DNA from 3 places in the Methylobacterium aquaticum genome. Region 2 is predicted to be linked to each of the others. Evidence: riboswitches for the same ligand, from Rfam matches in the RefSeq annotation. Region 2 holds a riboswitch; each other region holds the start of a gene.
The links. A riboswitch is a leader RNA that binds a small molecule or an ion and turns the genes downstream of it on or off. The one in region 2 is predicted to bind cobalamin.

Region 1 (5,323 bases), 750 kb from region 2:
ACTCTGTCGGGAAAGGTCGGCGGCGCGTTCGCCGCTGCATCCTGGCCGCATGGTGGCTCGGAGGTAGTGACGCTGGCCCTCTACGCTCCGATGGCGCATCTCGGCATGGTGATCCTACCGACGGGCTACACCGACGAGGCCATGCTGGAGGCAGGCTCACCCTATGGGGCCTCGACGATCGTTGGCGGCCGGAAGGGGATGCCGCGGCAAGAAGACCTCGACGCTGCACGCCACCAGGGGCGGCACACCGTTGCGATCACTAGAGCTCTTGTCATCGCCGATGAGATGCCGAGCCGCACGAAGGCCAAGTCGCCATAGGCGCTGCTTCGAAAACTCCGCTGGGGTCAGGAAGTCGCACGAACTCCGGGCGAACCAGCTCGCCCCCGCGCGGTTGATGCGCGACTGAATCACCATACAAACGAGACGAGGCCATGGCTTCAGACATCAACAGCATCTACGTGACCGCCCTTCGTAATATCCGCGCTCTCGAGAAGCAGGGCCTTGAGCAGATGGAACGGCAGGTTTCGGGCCTGGAAAATTATCCCGAATATGCAGCTGTCCTGAAAGCTCATATACCAACAACCAAGGGTCAGCTTGATCGTCTCGACGCTGCTTTGAAAGCCATCGGCGAAAGCGGCTCCTCTCTCAAGGAGACGGTCGCTGGCATCGTCGGCACGGTCGGCGCCGCAGTTCATGCAGCGACAGGCGACGAAACTCTGAAGAACCTCTACGCCGGCTACGCCTACCAGTACGACCAGATCGCCGCCTACCGCTCTCTCATCGTGATCGCCGAGGCCGCTGGCCAGGGCGCACAGGCCTCCGGCTTCCGGACCTCGATCGAAGAGGAAAAGAAGGCGGCTGAAGCGATCGATCGCCTCATCGAACCGGTCACGAAGACCTACCTCACCCGCGAGACCAGCGGTCAGAAGGCCGACAGTTAAGGCACCGGCCTGACGGCCGCGCCACCAATCGCGCTCACCGCCGGGATCTCAGGGAGCCTGGTGGTGTAGCGCGGCGAGCGCAACTCGAACTTTGTCGACCAGGTGCGCTTCCCGACCAGCCCCGCCCGCGCCGGCACCACGGCTCCCCGCCCGAACCGGCTATTGCAGGCGTCGATCGTCGCCATCAGCGCCCCGGACTTCTCCCGGTCGAGGGCCCCGAACAGCGGGCGAGGGGCCCCGTCGAGCGGCACGAGATCCTTCGTAAAGAGCCCGGCCTTGCTGTAGCGCCAGGGTGCCGGGCCCTGCTCCTTCCAGGTCTTCGCCACACCATGGAGCGCAGCCTGGATCAGGTGGCGGCTGTCGTTCGTCGCCTCGGGCAGATGCACCACCGTCGAGACGGCGCGCATCGGGTCGCCCCGGTCGTGCTCGCTCGTATGGTAGAAGACCGTGACGGCCGAGACGGCGAGCCCGTTGCGCCGCAGCTTCTCGCCGAGCCGCGTGGCGTGCGCCGCCACCGCCTGCTCGAGCACCGTCGGTTCGGTGATCCGGGATGAGAACGAGCGGGTGACCGCGCAGCCCTTGCGCCGGGCCGGCACGATCGCGAGCGGCAGGCAGGCGCGGCCGCGCAGCTCGTGGATGATGCGCTCGCCCACCGTGCAAGATGCTCAACGATAAAGGCCCGCGGCGCTCCTGTGCAGAGCGCCACGGGCCGGGTTCGTCGCGGTCTCAGGCCTGCCGGGGACCGGCAGGGCTCACGCCCGCCGCAAGACGCGCGCGAGGAGCGAACGCTTCGATTTCGCCGCAGCTTGCATCGTCACCTTGATCTCCTCAGCGGTGAGCTGCGCCCGGACTTGCTCGACGACCGGGCCATGCAGCAGGGCCGGCGCACAGGCCAGTTCCAGGTTCATGGCCACGGCAGCGAAGTCCGGATGCAGGGTGACCGGGCCGTCGTGGTTCGCGAAGGTGCCGCGGTAGCCGCAATCGAGGTAGCTCTCCGCCGGCATCCCGTCGGCGACCAGGACGTCGTGCACTGGCAGCTCGACGTGGTGATAGACGACCTCCGCCCAATCGAGCTGCGCCACCGAGGTGCCGTTGATCAGGCTGCCGGCCGGGATCAGCACGTCCTCGACGAACAGCGCGTGGCCGGGCGAGACGACGAGGTCGCGGTGCGGCAGGCCGGGGCCGAAGGCGTGCGCGGCGACCCGGACCGGCTGGGCCCGCTCGGGCTGCGAATGACGGCGCAGGTCGAGGTGGCGGTGACCGACCCACGCGACGGCGACCGTCTCGCCCGAAGCGGTGACGCCGGCATCGCCGGGCCGCAGGGCCTCGACCGGGCGCTCACCCTCCGGCGTCAGGATCATCGTTCCGGACGCGAAGCAGATGACCGGGCTGGTCGAGCCGGTTCCTCCCTCGGAACCGGTCGCACCCTGGGCACCCGTTGCACCTGCGGCTCCAGTCGCACCCGGAGCGCCGGTTGCACCTGTCGCGCCCGCAGTGCCGGTGGCTCCAATCTGACCAGTCGCACCAGCTGAGCCTGCGGCACCCATCGCTCCAGTCGGGCCCGTAGTGCCGGTGGCACCCTGCATACCTGTCGCGCCTTGAGCGCCAGTGGCACCTTGCTGACCCGTCGCTCCAGCCGGATCCTGATCTTCCCGGCGCTGTTCACTGCGGGCATGACGCTCCTCGACACGACCGACAGCGTGCTGATGACCGGCGCCTACGGCTGGGCGCTCGCGAACCCGATCCGCAAGCTCTGGTACAACCTGACCATCACGGCGGCCTCGGCGACGGTCGCGCTGTTCATCGGCGGCCTGGAGGCCCTCGGCCTGATCGGCGACAAGCTCGGGCTCACGGGCGGACTGTGGCAAGCGGTGAGCACGCTCAACGACAATCTGGGCGAGGCCGGCTTCGCCGTGGTCGGCATCTTCGTCGTGGCGTGGATCGCCTCGGTCATCATCTACCGCGCCAAAGGGTACGACCGGCTCGAACCCGCTCGGTGAGTGCGCTGTTGCGGGATGGTGCTCCTCCCTCGGCTGCTGAGTCGCGCTCTCAGCGTGGAACAGCCGTGTACTGGCCTCAGGAATATTTCGAAGCGTTGCAGCAAGGCAATTGACCGGGCGCCTCCGCGTCGCTTAGCTGGCCGGGACGGTTCCCCTCGGGGATCAAAAGGGAACGCGGTGAGGGTGATGAGCCCGATGCCGCGGCTGCCCCCGCAACTGTAAGCGGCGAGCCTTCCGCCACCATGTCACTGGGCAGCCTCGCCCGGGAAGACGGTGAGAGGGCAGCGACCCGCGAGCCAGGAGACCTGCCGTCAGTCGTGGTCACACGCGAAACGCGCTGGGCGGGGTGTCCTGGCGGGTGTCGAGGGTCCGCCAATCCTGCGTGGAGGCGGTGACCCGAGGCCTCGTTCGCGGTGACGTGCCACTGCCGTTGCCCGAGGCTTATCTCCCGTGCCCCATTCCCTTCAACGCGCTCGCCTGAGCGTGCTGGCGCTCTCCTGCGCCGGTCCGGCCCTGCTTGCCGCGCCTGCAGCCCACGCCCAGCAAGTCGCCGCCCCATTCGCGGACGTGTCACAAGGCGGCGAGGCCGTCATCCCGCTCGCCGAGATCTCGGTGTCGGCCACCGGCGTGCCCACGCCGGTCACACAGACCGGGTCGAGCGTCACCGTACTCACCTCCGACCTGCTCCAGGCCCAGCAAGTTCGCACCGCGCCGGACGCTCTCCGGCAAGTGCCGGGCCTCAACGTCGTCCAAACCGGCGGCGCGGGCGGCCAAACCTCGGTGTTCATCCGCGGTACCAACTCCAACCACGTCAAGGTCCTGATCGACGGCATCGACGTCAACGACCCCTCGACGCCGAACCGCTCCTTCGACTTCAGCCAGCTTCAAACCGAGCATCTCTCCCGCCTGGAGGTGCTGCGCGGCCCCCAGAGCGGCCTCTACGGGGCCGACGCCATCGGCGGCGTCATCTCGTTCGTGACGAAGCGCGGCGAGGGTCCGGCCCGGGCCACTGCCTTCGTCGAGGGCGGCTCCTACGGCACCGCCAACCAGGGCGGCCGCATCTCCGGCTCCGAGGGCATCTTCGATTATTCGTTCTCCGTGCAGCACCTGCGCCAGGCCGCGCTGCCAGTGACACCGTTCGAGCTCCTGCCGGTCGGCGTGCCGCTGCGCACCGCCTTCACCGACATCAAGACGGTTTCGACCAAGCTCGGCGCGCAGCTCACCGATACCTTTCGCCTAAACTACGTGCTGCGCTTCTCCGACAGCGCCTATCTCGACCAAGCCGATGGCGGCTTTCCCTACCGGCCGACGCCCTACCGCAACCTCAACGACCAGCAGCAGCTCCTGATGCGCGGCGAGGCCGAGTGGACGCCGCTGCCCGGCTTCCACAACGTCTTCGGGGCCAACTACTCCAAGTTCGACCGCCTGTTCGCCGGCCCACTCGACCCGCTCGCGCCACCGACGCCCTCGACCTATCTCGGCGAACGCACCCGCTTCGACTATCGTGGCGATGTCCAGCTCGCCCCCGGCCACCTGCTGCTCTTCGGTGCCCAGCGCGAGGACGAGCGTTTCCAGGCCACCGGCATCGACAAGTCGAACGGCAACACCGGCGGCTTCACCGAGCTTCAATCGGCGATCACCGACCGCGCCTTCCTGGTCGCCAACATCCGTCACGACGAGAACGACCAGTTCGGCGGGGCGACCACGTTCCGGATCGCACCGAGCTACATCCTGCCCTATACGGAGACACGCCTGAAGGGCAGCGTCGGCACCGGCTTCAAGCCGCCGACCCTCAGCCAGCTCTACCAGGACTACCCGGGCTTCCGGTTCTTCGGGAATCCGGCCTTGCGGCCCGAGGAGAGCTTCGGCTTCGACGGCGGCTTCGAGCAGCCCCTCGGCGATCGGGTGCTCGTCGGAGCGACCTACTTCGAGACCGACTTCCGCAACCTGATCCAGACCGCGTACTTCCCGACCTTCGGGACCAACGTCAATGTCGGCCGCGCAGTGGCCTACGGGGCGGAGAGCTTCGTCTCGGTCAAGCTGACCGACACCTTGAGCGGCCGGGTCGACTACACCAACACCGTCACCAAGGACGAAATCGCCCACCAGGAATTGCTGCGCCGGCCCCGTCACAAGGTCAGTGCCACCGCGATCTGGAACCCGTTGCCACAGCTCACGCTCACCGGCACCCTGGTGGCGATCGGGTCGTTCGTCGACGGAAACCGCGACTTCTCGGTGCCCCGGCTCAAGAACCCGGGCTTCACCCTGGTCAACCTCTCGGCGAACTACGCCTACTCGGAGAACCTGACGCTGTTTGCCCGCATCGATAACCTGTTCGACCAACGCTACCAGAACCCAACCGGCTTTCTCGGGGCTGGCCTC
Region 2 (5,323 bases):
GACCATACGACGGTCATGCGGCACAACCTCGAAGTTCTTCGGGGTCTGGTGGATGTTCTTCGAGCACGCGCCAGCACACAGATAGAACTGGAAGCGCTACGCGTCGAGGTCCTTGAAGCGGAGGCGACGATCGCCTCTCTTGTCACTGATCTGGAGCACGAACGTGCATACGCCTCCCACCTAGAAAAGCGGCTTGCCGAATTCGAGGACGCCGCCGAGGCTGCTCAAAGATCACGCCCGCCACTGAGGATCGTGACTTTCAAGAAGGAGCCGAAGGACACCTAAGTTTTCGACCAAGCCGCAAGTCGGATCAACGGTACGAGCGACGACCCAGGAGATTGGCCACACGCATATCCCTGACGATCGCCACGTCGATCTTCTCGATCTCGGAGGCGAGATCTGGGCGAAGGGAAGCCGCCTCGGCCAACCGTGATCTGACAGCCAGCATCGTTTGGGGTGAGACACGCGCCGTCGCACCGCCGCGCCGTTTGAAGTCGCGAAGGTAGCTGCGATCCCTCGCGCAGAAGTTCAGAGAGAACGACTGATGCGAGTGGGTCAGGCCGAGGGCGATCACGGCGTTGGCGGTCGCGATGATTTGGTGTCCGTAGAGCATAGCCGGGATTGAGCAAGTGGGATAAATATATCTGTCAAGTTATTTAGGTTGATCATGAAGCCAAATTTCAGCATGAACTCTGTTGCCGATACCGCCATCGGTAGTTTCACGTTTACGGGCCCAAGCGACCAGATACTCCTTGATCGGACGCGCGAGTGGTGTGTGCATTTCATCGACAACGACTGGCGATACAGGGTCTACATGGAGACTGGAACGATCGCGTTCGACTTCGCCGTCCAGGGTGACGCTGATCTTTTCAGGAAGATCACGAAGAGGGCGCCGACCTTGATCACCTGCGTTTGAGTGGGAGTAGTTGCTGTCACCCTCCGAACACACATGCCCTGTAAAGCGAATCGCGACATTGACGACGCGCCGGTTGATCGGCTTCCCTGGACAGGACGGTTCCTCCCCGGAGGATCAAAAGGGAACACGGTGAGGGCGGAGAGCCCGATGCCGCGGCTGTACCCGCAACTGTGAGCGGCGAGCCTTCCACCACCGAAGTCACTGGGTGCCTCACCCGGGAAGACGGTGGCAGGCGCTGACCCGCGAGCCAGGAGACCTGCCGTCAGCCGTGGTCACACGCGAAACACGTCGGGCGGGATTTCCTGATGGGTGTCGAAGCGGATGCGCCTGCCTCCGCCTGAGACCTCGTTCGCGGTGACGTGCCACTGCCGTCCACCGAGGCTCCGTGAACCCGCCCCGTCTCCATTCGTCGCTGCGGCGCTGCGCTGTCGCCGCCTGCGCGATCACGCCCGTGATCACCGTCATCCCGAGCTACGCCCAGCCCGCAAGTCCCGCCGCGGCGGCTGACGCCACCATCCCGCTCGACCCGATCTCGGTCGAAGGCACCTTCACGGCGACGCCCAGCTATCGCGTCGAGGAACTCTACAGCGGCACGAAGACCATCACGCCGCGGCGCGACCTGCCCCAGCAGGTCGACGTCGTGCCCCGGGAGGTGCTGCGCGACACCGCCGCTACCCGCGTGGAGCGCGCTCTCGACTACGTCCCGGGGGTCGGCAAGCAGAACGACTTCGGCGCCCAGAACCTTGCCCTCTACTCCGTGCGGGGCTTCGCCACCCAGGACATCTTCCAGAACGGCTTCAACATCGCCCGCGGCTACAACGGCGCGCCCGATACCCAGAACGTCCAGTCGATCGAGGTGCTGAAGGGTCCGAGCGGGGCGCTCTACGGGCGCAGCGACCCGGGCGGCACCGTCAATATCCTTACCAAGCAGCCCGTGGCGTTGCCCTTCGTCGAGATGGGCACCCTGTTCGGCAGCTTCGGCACGGCGCGCACCACCGTCGATGCGGGCGGACCCCTGAACGAGGACGGCACTGTCCTCTACCGCTTCAACGGCGCGCTCGCCCGCCAGGACAGCTTTCGCGATTACGTCGACGGTGACCGCGTGCTGGCGGCGCCCGTGGTGAGTTGGCAGATCAGCCCCGACACCAAGCTCACCGTCGAGACGCAGTACCTGCGTAACCGCCAGACCTTCGACCGCGGCACCGTCGCGGTGAACGACCGCCTCGGCCTCGTCCCGCGCTCGCGGTTCTTCGGCGAACCGGGTGACAACTCGGTGTCGGAGAGCGGGATCGTGCAGGTGCGGCTGGAGCACGCCTTCAGCCCCGACTGGAACCTGCGGGTCGCGGGCCACTTCAACACCGGCAGCCTGACTGGTCTCCAGACGGGCGCTACCGGGCTGCTCGATGATGGGCGAACCCTGCTCCGCGAGTTCCGCCGCCACGACTTCACCTGGGGTGTGGCCATCGGCCAAGCCGAACTCGTCGGGCGCTTCGACACCGGGCCGTTCGCCCACACCCTGCTGCTCGGCCTGGAGCACGAGCGCTACAACAGCACCGAGAACCTGCTGCGCTCAACGCCGCGCATCGACCCGTTCGCGCTCGACCTGTTCAACCCGGTGTACGGCCAGCCCAAGCCGCCCTTCACGCGCCGCTACAGCGCCAGCGAGAACGTCGGCAACACCGCCGTCTACGCGCAGGACCAGATCGCCCTGAGCCCGGAGTGGAAGCTCCTGCTCGGCAACCGCACCGATTTCTACAACCAGACCTTCCGCGACAAGGTCGGTGGGGAACGCACCGAGCAGGACCGCACTGGCTTCTCGCCACGTGCCGGGCTCGTCTATCAGCCGCTGTCCTTCCTCTCGCTCTACGGCAACGTGGCGGCCTCCTTCCGTCCGAACACCGGCTTCGACAGTGCGACACGCCCCTTCGCCCCGGAGACGGGCTTCGGTTACGAGGTCGGGGCCAAGCTCGACCTCTTCACGGGCCTGAGCGTGACGGCCGCGGCCTTCCACATTGAGAAGGAGAACGTCCTCACCACCGATCCCAAGGACTTCTTCTTCCAGATCGCCGCGGGGGCCGTGCGCAGCCAGGGCTTCGACCTGAGCTTCGTCGGGCAGGTGACGCCCGAGTTCCGGGTGATCGGCGGCTACGCCTTCATCGACGCGGCGGTGACGCACGACGAGGTTCTGCGGATCGGCTCGCCGCTCCTCAACATCCCGCGCCACTCGGGCAGTCTGCTCGGCGTGTATGAGGTCCAGGGCGGCGACTGGAAGGGCTTCGGGATCGGCGGCGGCGTCCGGGCAGTCGGCTCGCGCCTGGGCGACAGCGGCAACGAGCGGTTCCGGCTGCCGGGCTACGTGCTCGCCGACGCCCTGGTCTACTACCGGTACGAGAACCTGCGCTTCGGGCTGAACGTCGACAACATCTTCGACGCAACCTACTACGAGCGCTCCTACAACTCGTTCTGGGTCGGCGTCGGCGAGCCTCGGCGCGTGACCGTCAGCATGACGGCTCGCTTCTGATGGGCGTGCATCGAGGGACGCTTCCGGCGTCGACAGGTGCACCGCTCACCTCTGAACGCATCGGCTCCGTCGATGCGCTCCGCGGGCTGGTGATGGTGCTGATGCTCCTCGATCACCTGCGCGAGACGTGGTTCCTGCACGTGCCCGTCGCCGATCCGATCGACGCCAGGACTGCCCTGCCAGCCCTGTATCTGGCCCGCCTCGCGGTCAGCCTGTGCGCGCCCGTCTTCGTCGCGCTGACGGGCGTGGCCGCATTCCTCTTCAGCACCCGGCACACACGGGCAGAGACACGCGCCTATCTGGTGAAGCGCGGTCTCGTGCTGATGGCCCTGGAAATCCTCTACCTCTCCGAACTGTACTGGGGGGTGGCCAGCCCGACCCTCTGGCTTCAGGTGATCTGGTGCATCGGCGTGTGCATGATCGTCCTCGCGGCACTGATCGGCCTGCCGCGCTCGGTCCTCCTCGCGATCGGGCTCCTGATCGTCTGCGGTCACAACCTTCTCGACCCAATCCAACTCCAGCCCGATCAGGCGCTGTTCCCCGTCTGGGCCATGCTGCACCAGCGCGACACGATCGCGCTGCCGTTCGGACTGGTTGCGAAGACGACCTATCCGGTGCTGGCGTGGATCGGCGTCATCGTACTCGGCTTCGCAATCGGTCCGTGGTTCCTGCCCGGGGTCGGGACGCGCACGCGCGAGCGGCGTCTCGTGGGGCTCGGCTGCACGATGCTGGTCGCCTTCGGGCTGCTGCGCCTCGCGAACAGCTACGGCGACAAGCCCTGGTTCGTTGTCGACGGCAGCGCCCTGCGGACGGCGATGAGCTTCTTCGCGCTGACGAAGTACCCAACCTCGCTGCTGTTCCTGCTGCTGACGCTCGGGATCGGTGCGCTTCTCCTCGTTGCGCTGGAGCGGAGGCGCGATGCTCCAGTCGTCACGGCGTTGGCGGTGTTCGGCGGTGCCCCGATGTTCTTCTACCTGCTCCACCTGACGGTGCTGCGGGTGCTGTACCACGCCGCCTACGCGATCTGGGGCTCGACGCAGGGCTCTCTGTTCGTCGTCGCCAACTACGGCTGGGTGTTGGTGTGGTATGTCGGGTTGATCGTACCCCTCTACCTGCCGACAGCTTGGTTCTCGCGCTTCAAGGCGTCGCGGCGCGACATCGCTTGGCTGAAGTATCTCTAGGATCGAACTCAACCAGCTTGACCGTGTCGAGGATGCTCGCGACTGTCGTAACCCTCGCACGATCAAGATGGCTGCGATTGGCCAATGCTAGAATTTAAAATAGGCCAATCTCAAAGAAATTTAGACCAATTCAAAACTAGCTCATGCAAATTATTTGTTGCTTCGCAAACATCAAACCCTAGAAAGAGCAGATGGCCCGTCGTGTGAGCTGCCAGATCTTCGACATGCCGGACGGCCGATTTTCCGTCACGGTGACCATTGACCCGAACAAAACGATGGTCCGCACTGGCTTTGCGACCCAGGCCGATGCCAGTGCCTGGGTTGAGGGGCTGCGGGACATCATGACGGCCCTGGGTGCACCTGTAAGCCTCGCTTTCCCCGAATACCCAGGATCACTACCCCTGAACGAAGTGCTGGCCTTCATCCGCAAGGCACCCACCGAAGCCCACTGACGACGACCACGCAGCGCGTGTGCAGCATGCATGCTTTCAACCGTAAGCATACGGTTCATACCGGCAGCGAGGAAATTGTGCATTCCAAGCTTCGAAGTGCCGTTAGGTGATGCTACAGGTGGTTAATCCCGCCAGTTTAAGCCCTGCCAGCATTTGGCCTCAGCGAGGCTACGTGATGGTGAGACGGCGCATGTTGGACAATCAGCGCGAGGCGCTTCGCCAAGAAGCGTTGGCCGAGATCGCCCTCCTCGAC
Region 3 (5,323 bases), 620 kb from region 2:
TCTACGAAGCCTCGATCGTGTCGGTCCGCGCCATGGAGAAGCGCCGCGAGCGCGCCCGGGCGGCGGAGGAGGCGGAGAGCTAAGTCCGACCGACTTCGCTCCCGACGTCTCGGACACCCGCCGCGTCATTCCGGGGCCGCGCAAGCGGAGCCCGGAATCCAGAAACTCAGGCGTTGCAGGAAAGGACGGAACGGTCTTCGCTTCGTCCTGAACCACCAGCGGTTCTGGATTCCGGGCTCCGCTTGCGCGGCCCCGGAATGACCCGGCGGGTGGAACAACGGCTTGGGTCGATCTCAAGCCGGGGCTCTTGCCGTTTCAACGTCTTCCAACGCCCCATCCATCTCCGCCGCCAGGTCGAAGAACCGTCGCCGCACCTCCGCCGCGTAGGGGTTCTCGCGCTCGATGGCGTGGTAGACCTCCGGCGCGTCGTGCCGGACCATGCCGACCGCCTGTATCACCAGGTCGAAGCTGCGGGTGGTCATCCGGGTCGGCAGCGGCTCCATCGCCACCAGCACCTTGGCGATCAGGTGCGTCAGCCCCTGCACGGCGGCGGCCTCGCGGTCATGCGCCTCGGGCGTCGTCAGGATCACGGTGAGCCCGAGCGCGCGGCGCAGGAAGGCGCCGACCCGGCCCGCCTTGTCGCCCCGGACCGGGCAGACCGCGATCTTGAGGCCGCGCAACCCGTCCCGTGCGCTCTGCGGCCCGAACAGCGGATGGGTGGCGACGATGTCGATGCCCGGCGGCAGGCCGGCCCGCATGATCTGCGCCGGCCGCACCTTCACCGAGCCGACATCGAGGACGAGGGCGCCCGGTTGCAGGTGGGGGGCGACGTCGCGCACGACCGCGGCGAGGGTCGAGACCGGGGTCGCCAGGATCACCACCGGGCAGGCGGCGGCCTCGGCGAGGCTGCACCGCGCGAGGCCGGCCGCCGCGAAGGCGGAATCGGGCGCGAACGGGTCGTGGACGCGCAGCGAGAACAGCGGCGCCAGATGGGCGGCGACGAGGCGGCCGAAGGCGCCGAAGCCGATCAGGCCGAGGGCGGGAAGCGGGACGGGGGAGGACGGCATGGGAGACCTCGGATGGGGCGAGGTCGGCGGGTCCTGATGTTCTGGAGCCTCAACCGCCGACACGTCGCAGCGGTTGAGAGATGACGAGCACTCTGCCGCTTACGGGAGCGGCGCGTAATAGAGTCCGGCGAGGCGGGTGCTGGTCATGGCCGAGCCTCTACGCCGGGCCGGCCGGCCACGTCAATCAGAACTCGATCCCCTCCTGCGCCTTCACCCCGGCGGCGAAGTGGTGCTTGACCTGGCCCATCTCCGTCACGAGGTCGGCGGCGGCGATCAGCTCCGGCTTGGCGTTGCGGCCGGTCACTACGACGTGCAGGTCCGGCCGGCGCCGGCTCAAGGTCTCGACGACCTCCGCCAACGGCAGGTAGTCGTAGCGCAGCGCGATGTTCAATTCGTCGAGGATCAGGAGCCGGATGGTCGGATCGGCCATCAGCGCCTCGGTCTGCGCCCACGCCGCGCGGGCCGCCGCCACGTCGCGGTCGCGGTCCTGGGTCTCCCAGGTGAAGCCCTCCCCCATCGTGTGCCAGGCGACCTGATCGCCGAAGCGCTCCAGGGCGAAGCGCTCGCCGGTCTCCCAGGCGCCCTTGATGTACTGCACCACCCCGACCCGCCAGCCGCGGCCGAGCGCCCGCAGCATCAGCCCGAAGGCCGCGGTCGACTTGCCCTTGCCGGGGCCGGTATGGACGATGAGCAGGCCCTTCTCGATCGTCTTTCCCGCCACCTCGGCATCCTGCACCGCCTTGCGCTTCTCCATCTTGGCGCGGTGGCGCGCCGCCTCGTCGTCGGTCATTCGCTGTCTCCCTTGATGGTCATCGGCAGGCCCGCCACAACCAGCACCACCCGGTCGGCGATGGTGGCGAGGCGTTGGTGGAGGCGGCCCGCCTCGTCGCGAAACCGGCGCGCAAGCGCATTCTCCGGCACGATGCCGAACCCCACCTCGTTCGAGACCAGCACGATCGGCCCGGGCACCGCCTTGCACGCGGCGATCAGGGAATCGACCTCCGCCGCGAGGTCGGCCGCCTCGTCCAGCATCGCGTTGGTCAGCCACAGGGTCAGGCAATCGACCAGCACCGGCCGTCCGGCCGGGGCCTCCCGTATCGCCGAGGCCAGGTCGCGCGGCGCGTCCACCGTCTCCCAGGGCGCCGGGCGGCGGGCGCGGTGCTCGGCGATGCGAGCCGCCATCTCGTCGTCCCAGGCTTGCGCCGTCGCGACGTAGCGCCAGGGGCTCGGCTGCGCCTCGATCAGCCCTTCGGCGTAGCGGCTCTTGCCGGAGCGGGCGCCGCCCAGCACCAGGGTCAGGCGCGGGGCAGCGCGAATCCGGTCCGGCACGGGCATCTCCTCGGTCGAAAGCCTGATGCGAAAAGCTGGGCCCGGAGGTGTCGCGGCAGCCGGCATCGATTGCAAGCCCGTTCCCGACCCGCTAGGGTCGCCACGACGGTGCCTCGGCGACGAGGTGAAAAGGGAACGCGGAAACCGGATGTCCGGCGCGCCGCGGCTGCCCCCGCAACTGTGAGCGGTCGAACACGGTCCGCCATCGGCCACTGGAGCGATCCGGGAAGGCGGTGGGCCGGCACGAGGCCGCGAGCCAGGAGACCTGCCGTCCCCCCTTCTCTCTCGACGCCGCCGGTGGGGCGGCAGGAGCTCGTCATGGTCGCGATCACCCGGTCCCTTTCTCCCGCCCTCGTCGGCGAGCGCCTGAGCGCCGTCGTCCTGGCGGCCACCCTCGGCATCGGCCTGCTGTTCGTCTCCGGCTTCGCGCCGGTGGTCGCCCTGCACAACGCCGCGCACGACTGGCGCCACTCCGCCAACTTCCCCTGCCACTGACCAGGGCCGAACCCATCCGGGCCGTGCGGCCTGCGCCCTGACCGGGCGCGGGCCCGCGGCCCTTTGGTCGTGCAGGTGATCCCTCCCATGACGAAAAGTCTTCTCGCCGCGGCCCTGGTCGCCGGCTTCCTGGCCGCATGCGTGGCCTCCGCGCTGCAATTCGCCCTCACCTCGCCGCTGATCCTTGCGGCGGAGAAGTACGAGACCGCCGAGACCGTCGCCCCCGCCCGGCACGCCCTGGCCAACCCGCTGATCGTCCTGGCCCATGCGGGCCACGACCACGGTGGCGAGCCGCAATGGCAGCCGGCCCCCGGCCTGCCGCGCCTCGCCTTCACGGCGCTCGCCACCCTGGTGAGCGGCGTCGGGTACGCGCTGCTCCTCGGGGCCGTGCTGGTCGCGACCGGCCGCACGGTGACGCCGTCGGAGGCGTTGCGCTTCGGCATCGGCGGCTTCCTCGCCGCCAGCCTCGCGCCGGCCATCGGATTGCCGCCGGAACTGCCCGGCATCGCCGCGGCGGGGCTCGAATCGCGCCAGCTCTGGTGGGTGGCGACGGCGCTCGCCACGGCGATCGGCCTCTACCTGGTGGCGATCCGCCGCGGGCCGGTCGCGATCGGCCTCGGCCTCGCCCTCATCGTCGCGCCGCATGTCTGGGGCGCTCCGCACGGGCCGGAGGAAATCTCCGCGATGCCGCCGGTCTTCGCGGCGCAGTTCGCCGCCCGGTCGCTCGCCATCGGCTTCGCCTTCTGGGCGGTGCTCGGCCTCGCCTTCGGCTGGGCCTGGGAGGCGGTGAGCGGGGCGAACGACGCGGTGCGCCGCAGCGGGGTGACCGCGTGACCGATCCCGTGACCCTCTACGTCTGCACCACCTGCCGCGACGCCGCCGATCCGGCGGAGGGTCCCCGCGCGGGCGCCCGCCTGCACGACGCGCTCGCCCAGGCCCTCGCGGCCCGGCCGGGAGCGCCGATCCGGATCGAGCCGGTGGAATGCCTCTCGGTCTGCAAGCGGCCCTGCACGGTCGCGGTCGCGAGCCCCGGCCGTTGGACCTACGTCTACGGCGACCTCGATCCGGCGATCTCCGCCGACATCATCCTCGACGGCGTCGGCCTCTATGCCGGGACCCCGGACGGCATCGTGCCCTGGCGCGAGCGTCCGCAGGAATTCCGCAAGGGGGTCGTCGCCCGCATCCCTCCCGCGCCGGTGACCGCATGACCATCCTGAACAAGATTCCCTGCACCATCGTCACCGGCTTCCTCGGCGCCGGCAAGACCACGCTGGTGCGCCACGCCATCGAGCACAACGACGGTCGGCGCCTCGCCATCATCGTCAACGAGTTCGGCGATGTCGGCTTCGACGGGTCGCTGCTCGCCGAATGCGGCATCCCGGGCTGCGACGCCGACGCGGTGGTAGAACTGCCGAACGGCTGCATCTGCTGCACCGTCGCCGACGATTTCGTGCCGGCGCTGAACAAGCTCCTCGACCGGCCGGAGCCGCCGGAGCACATCCTGATCGAGACCTCCGGCCTCGCCCTCCCGAAGCCCCTGGTCCAGGCCTTCAACTGGCCGGCGATCCGCTCGCGGGTTACCGTCGACGGCGTGGTGGCGGTGGTGGACGGCCCGGCGGTGGCGTCCGGCGCCTTCGCGGACGACCCGGAGGCGCTGGCCGCCCAGCGGGCCGCCGATGCCAGCGTCGATCACGAGAACCCCCTGGAGGAGGTGTTCGAGGACCAGCTCCTCTGCGCCGACCTCGTGGTGATGAACAAGTCCGACCTCCTCGACGAGGGTGAGCGGGCCCGCGTCCGCGCCGAGGTGGAGGCGCACCTGCCGCGCGCCGTCAAGCTCGTCGAGACCGCCCACGGGGCGCTGGATCCCCGCGTGCTGCTGGGCCTGAATGCCGCCGCCGAGGACGACCTCGCCTCCCGCCCGTCGCACCACGAGACGGAGGAGGATCACGACCACGACGATTTCGAGAGCGTGGCCTTGCCGGTGAAGGCCGCGGGCTCGCCCGAGGACCTCGCCGCCCGGGTGGCGAAGGCCGCCGAGGTCGAGGGCGTGCTGCGGATCAAGGGCTTCTGCGCCGTCGCCGACAAGCCGATGCGCCTCGTCGTCCAGGGCGTCGGCCGCCGCGTCGCCCACCATTACGACCGCCCCTGGCGCCCCGACGAGCACCGGGACGGGACGCTGGTGGTGATCGGGCTCACCGGGTTCGACAAGGATGCGGTGGCGGCGGCATTGAAGGGCTGAGGCATCGAGCGGCCTCGTCCTTTCCCGGCGGGCAGCAGGGCTGTCCGTGGACGGGACGTGGCGCTGATTTTCCCCTCTCACCGCGGGCGGGGAGAGGCCTGAGCTTCGAAGGCGCTCAGGAAGTCCGGCAGCGAACCGGGAGGTTCGCCGCGAGAGTGAGGGGGCTCGACGAATGAGATTCCTCCGGACATAC

Region 1: it holds a riboswitch for cobalamin, as region 2 does, so the genes downstream of both, F1D61_RS16605 (TonB-dependent receptor plug domain-containing protein) here and F1D61_RS13300 (TonB-dependent siderophore receptor) in region 2, are expected to answer to the same signal.
Region 3: it holds a riboswitch for cobalamin, as region 2 does, so the genes downstream of both, F1D61_RS10290 (CbtB domain-containing protein) here and F1D61_RS13300 (TonB-dependent siderophore receptor) in region 2, are expected to answer to the same signal.

The regions. Positions count from the first base shown of each region.
Region 1 covers NZ_CP043627.1:3,658,796-3,664,118, forward strand. Annotated here, with positions in the region: gene wrbA (NAD(P)H:quinone oxidoreductase) at 1-318, shown strand, start outside; gene F1D61_RS16580 (DUF892 family protein) at 432-941, shown strand; partial or broken gene F1D61_RS16585 (DUF4113 domain-containing protein) at 938-1,606, opposite strand; gene F1D61_RS16590 (Hint domain-containing protein) at 1,694-2,527, opposite strand; partial or broken gene F1D61_RS16600 (HoxN/HupN/NixA family nickel/cobalt transporter) at 2,540-2,941, shown strand; cobalamin riboswitch at 3,073-3,268, shown strand; gene F1D61_RS16605 (TonB-dependent receptor plug domain-containing protein) at 3,392-5,323, shown strand, end outside.
Region 2 covers NZ_CP043627.1:2,909,565-2,914,887, reverse strand. Annotated here, with positions in the region: gene F1D61_RS13310 (hypothetical protein) at 1-285, shown strand, start outside; gene F1D61_RS13305 (hypothetical protein) at 311-613, opposite strand; cobalamin riboswitch at 998-1,194, shown strand; gene F1D61_RS13300 (TonB-dependent siderophore receptor) at 1,302-3,437, shown strand; gene F1D61_RS13295 (DUF1624 domain-containing protein) at 3,437-4,618, shown strand; gene F1D61_RS13290 (hypothetical protein) at 4,810-5,070, shown strand; gene F1D61_RS13285 (diguanylate cyclase domain-containing protein) at 5,261-5,323, shown strand, end outside.
Region 3 covers NZ_CP043627.1:2,294,216-2,299,538, reverse strand. Annotated here, with positions in the region: gene tatC (twin-arginine translocase subunit TatC) at 1-83, shown strand, start outside; gene F1D61_RS10305 (prephenate dehydrogenase) at 294-1,067, opposite strand; gene cobO (cob(I)yrinic acid a,c-diamide adenosyltransferase) at 1,252-1,857, opposite strand; gene cobU (bifunctional adenosylcobinamide kinase/adenosylcobinamide-phosphate guanylyltransferase) at 1,854-2,402, opposite strand; cobalamin riboswitch at 2,486-2,683, shown strand; gene F1D61_RS10290 (CbtB domain-containing protein) at 2,715-2,891, shown strand; gene F1D61_RS10285 (CbtA family protein) at 2,979-3,725, shown strand; gene F1D61_RS10280 (DUF1636 family protein) at 3,722-4,099, shown strand; gene cobW (cobalamin biosynthesis protein CobW) at 4,096-5,130, shown strand.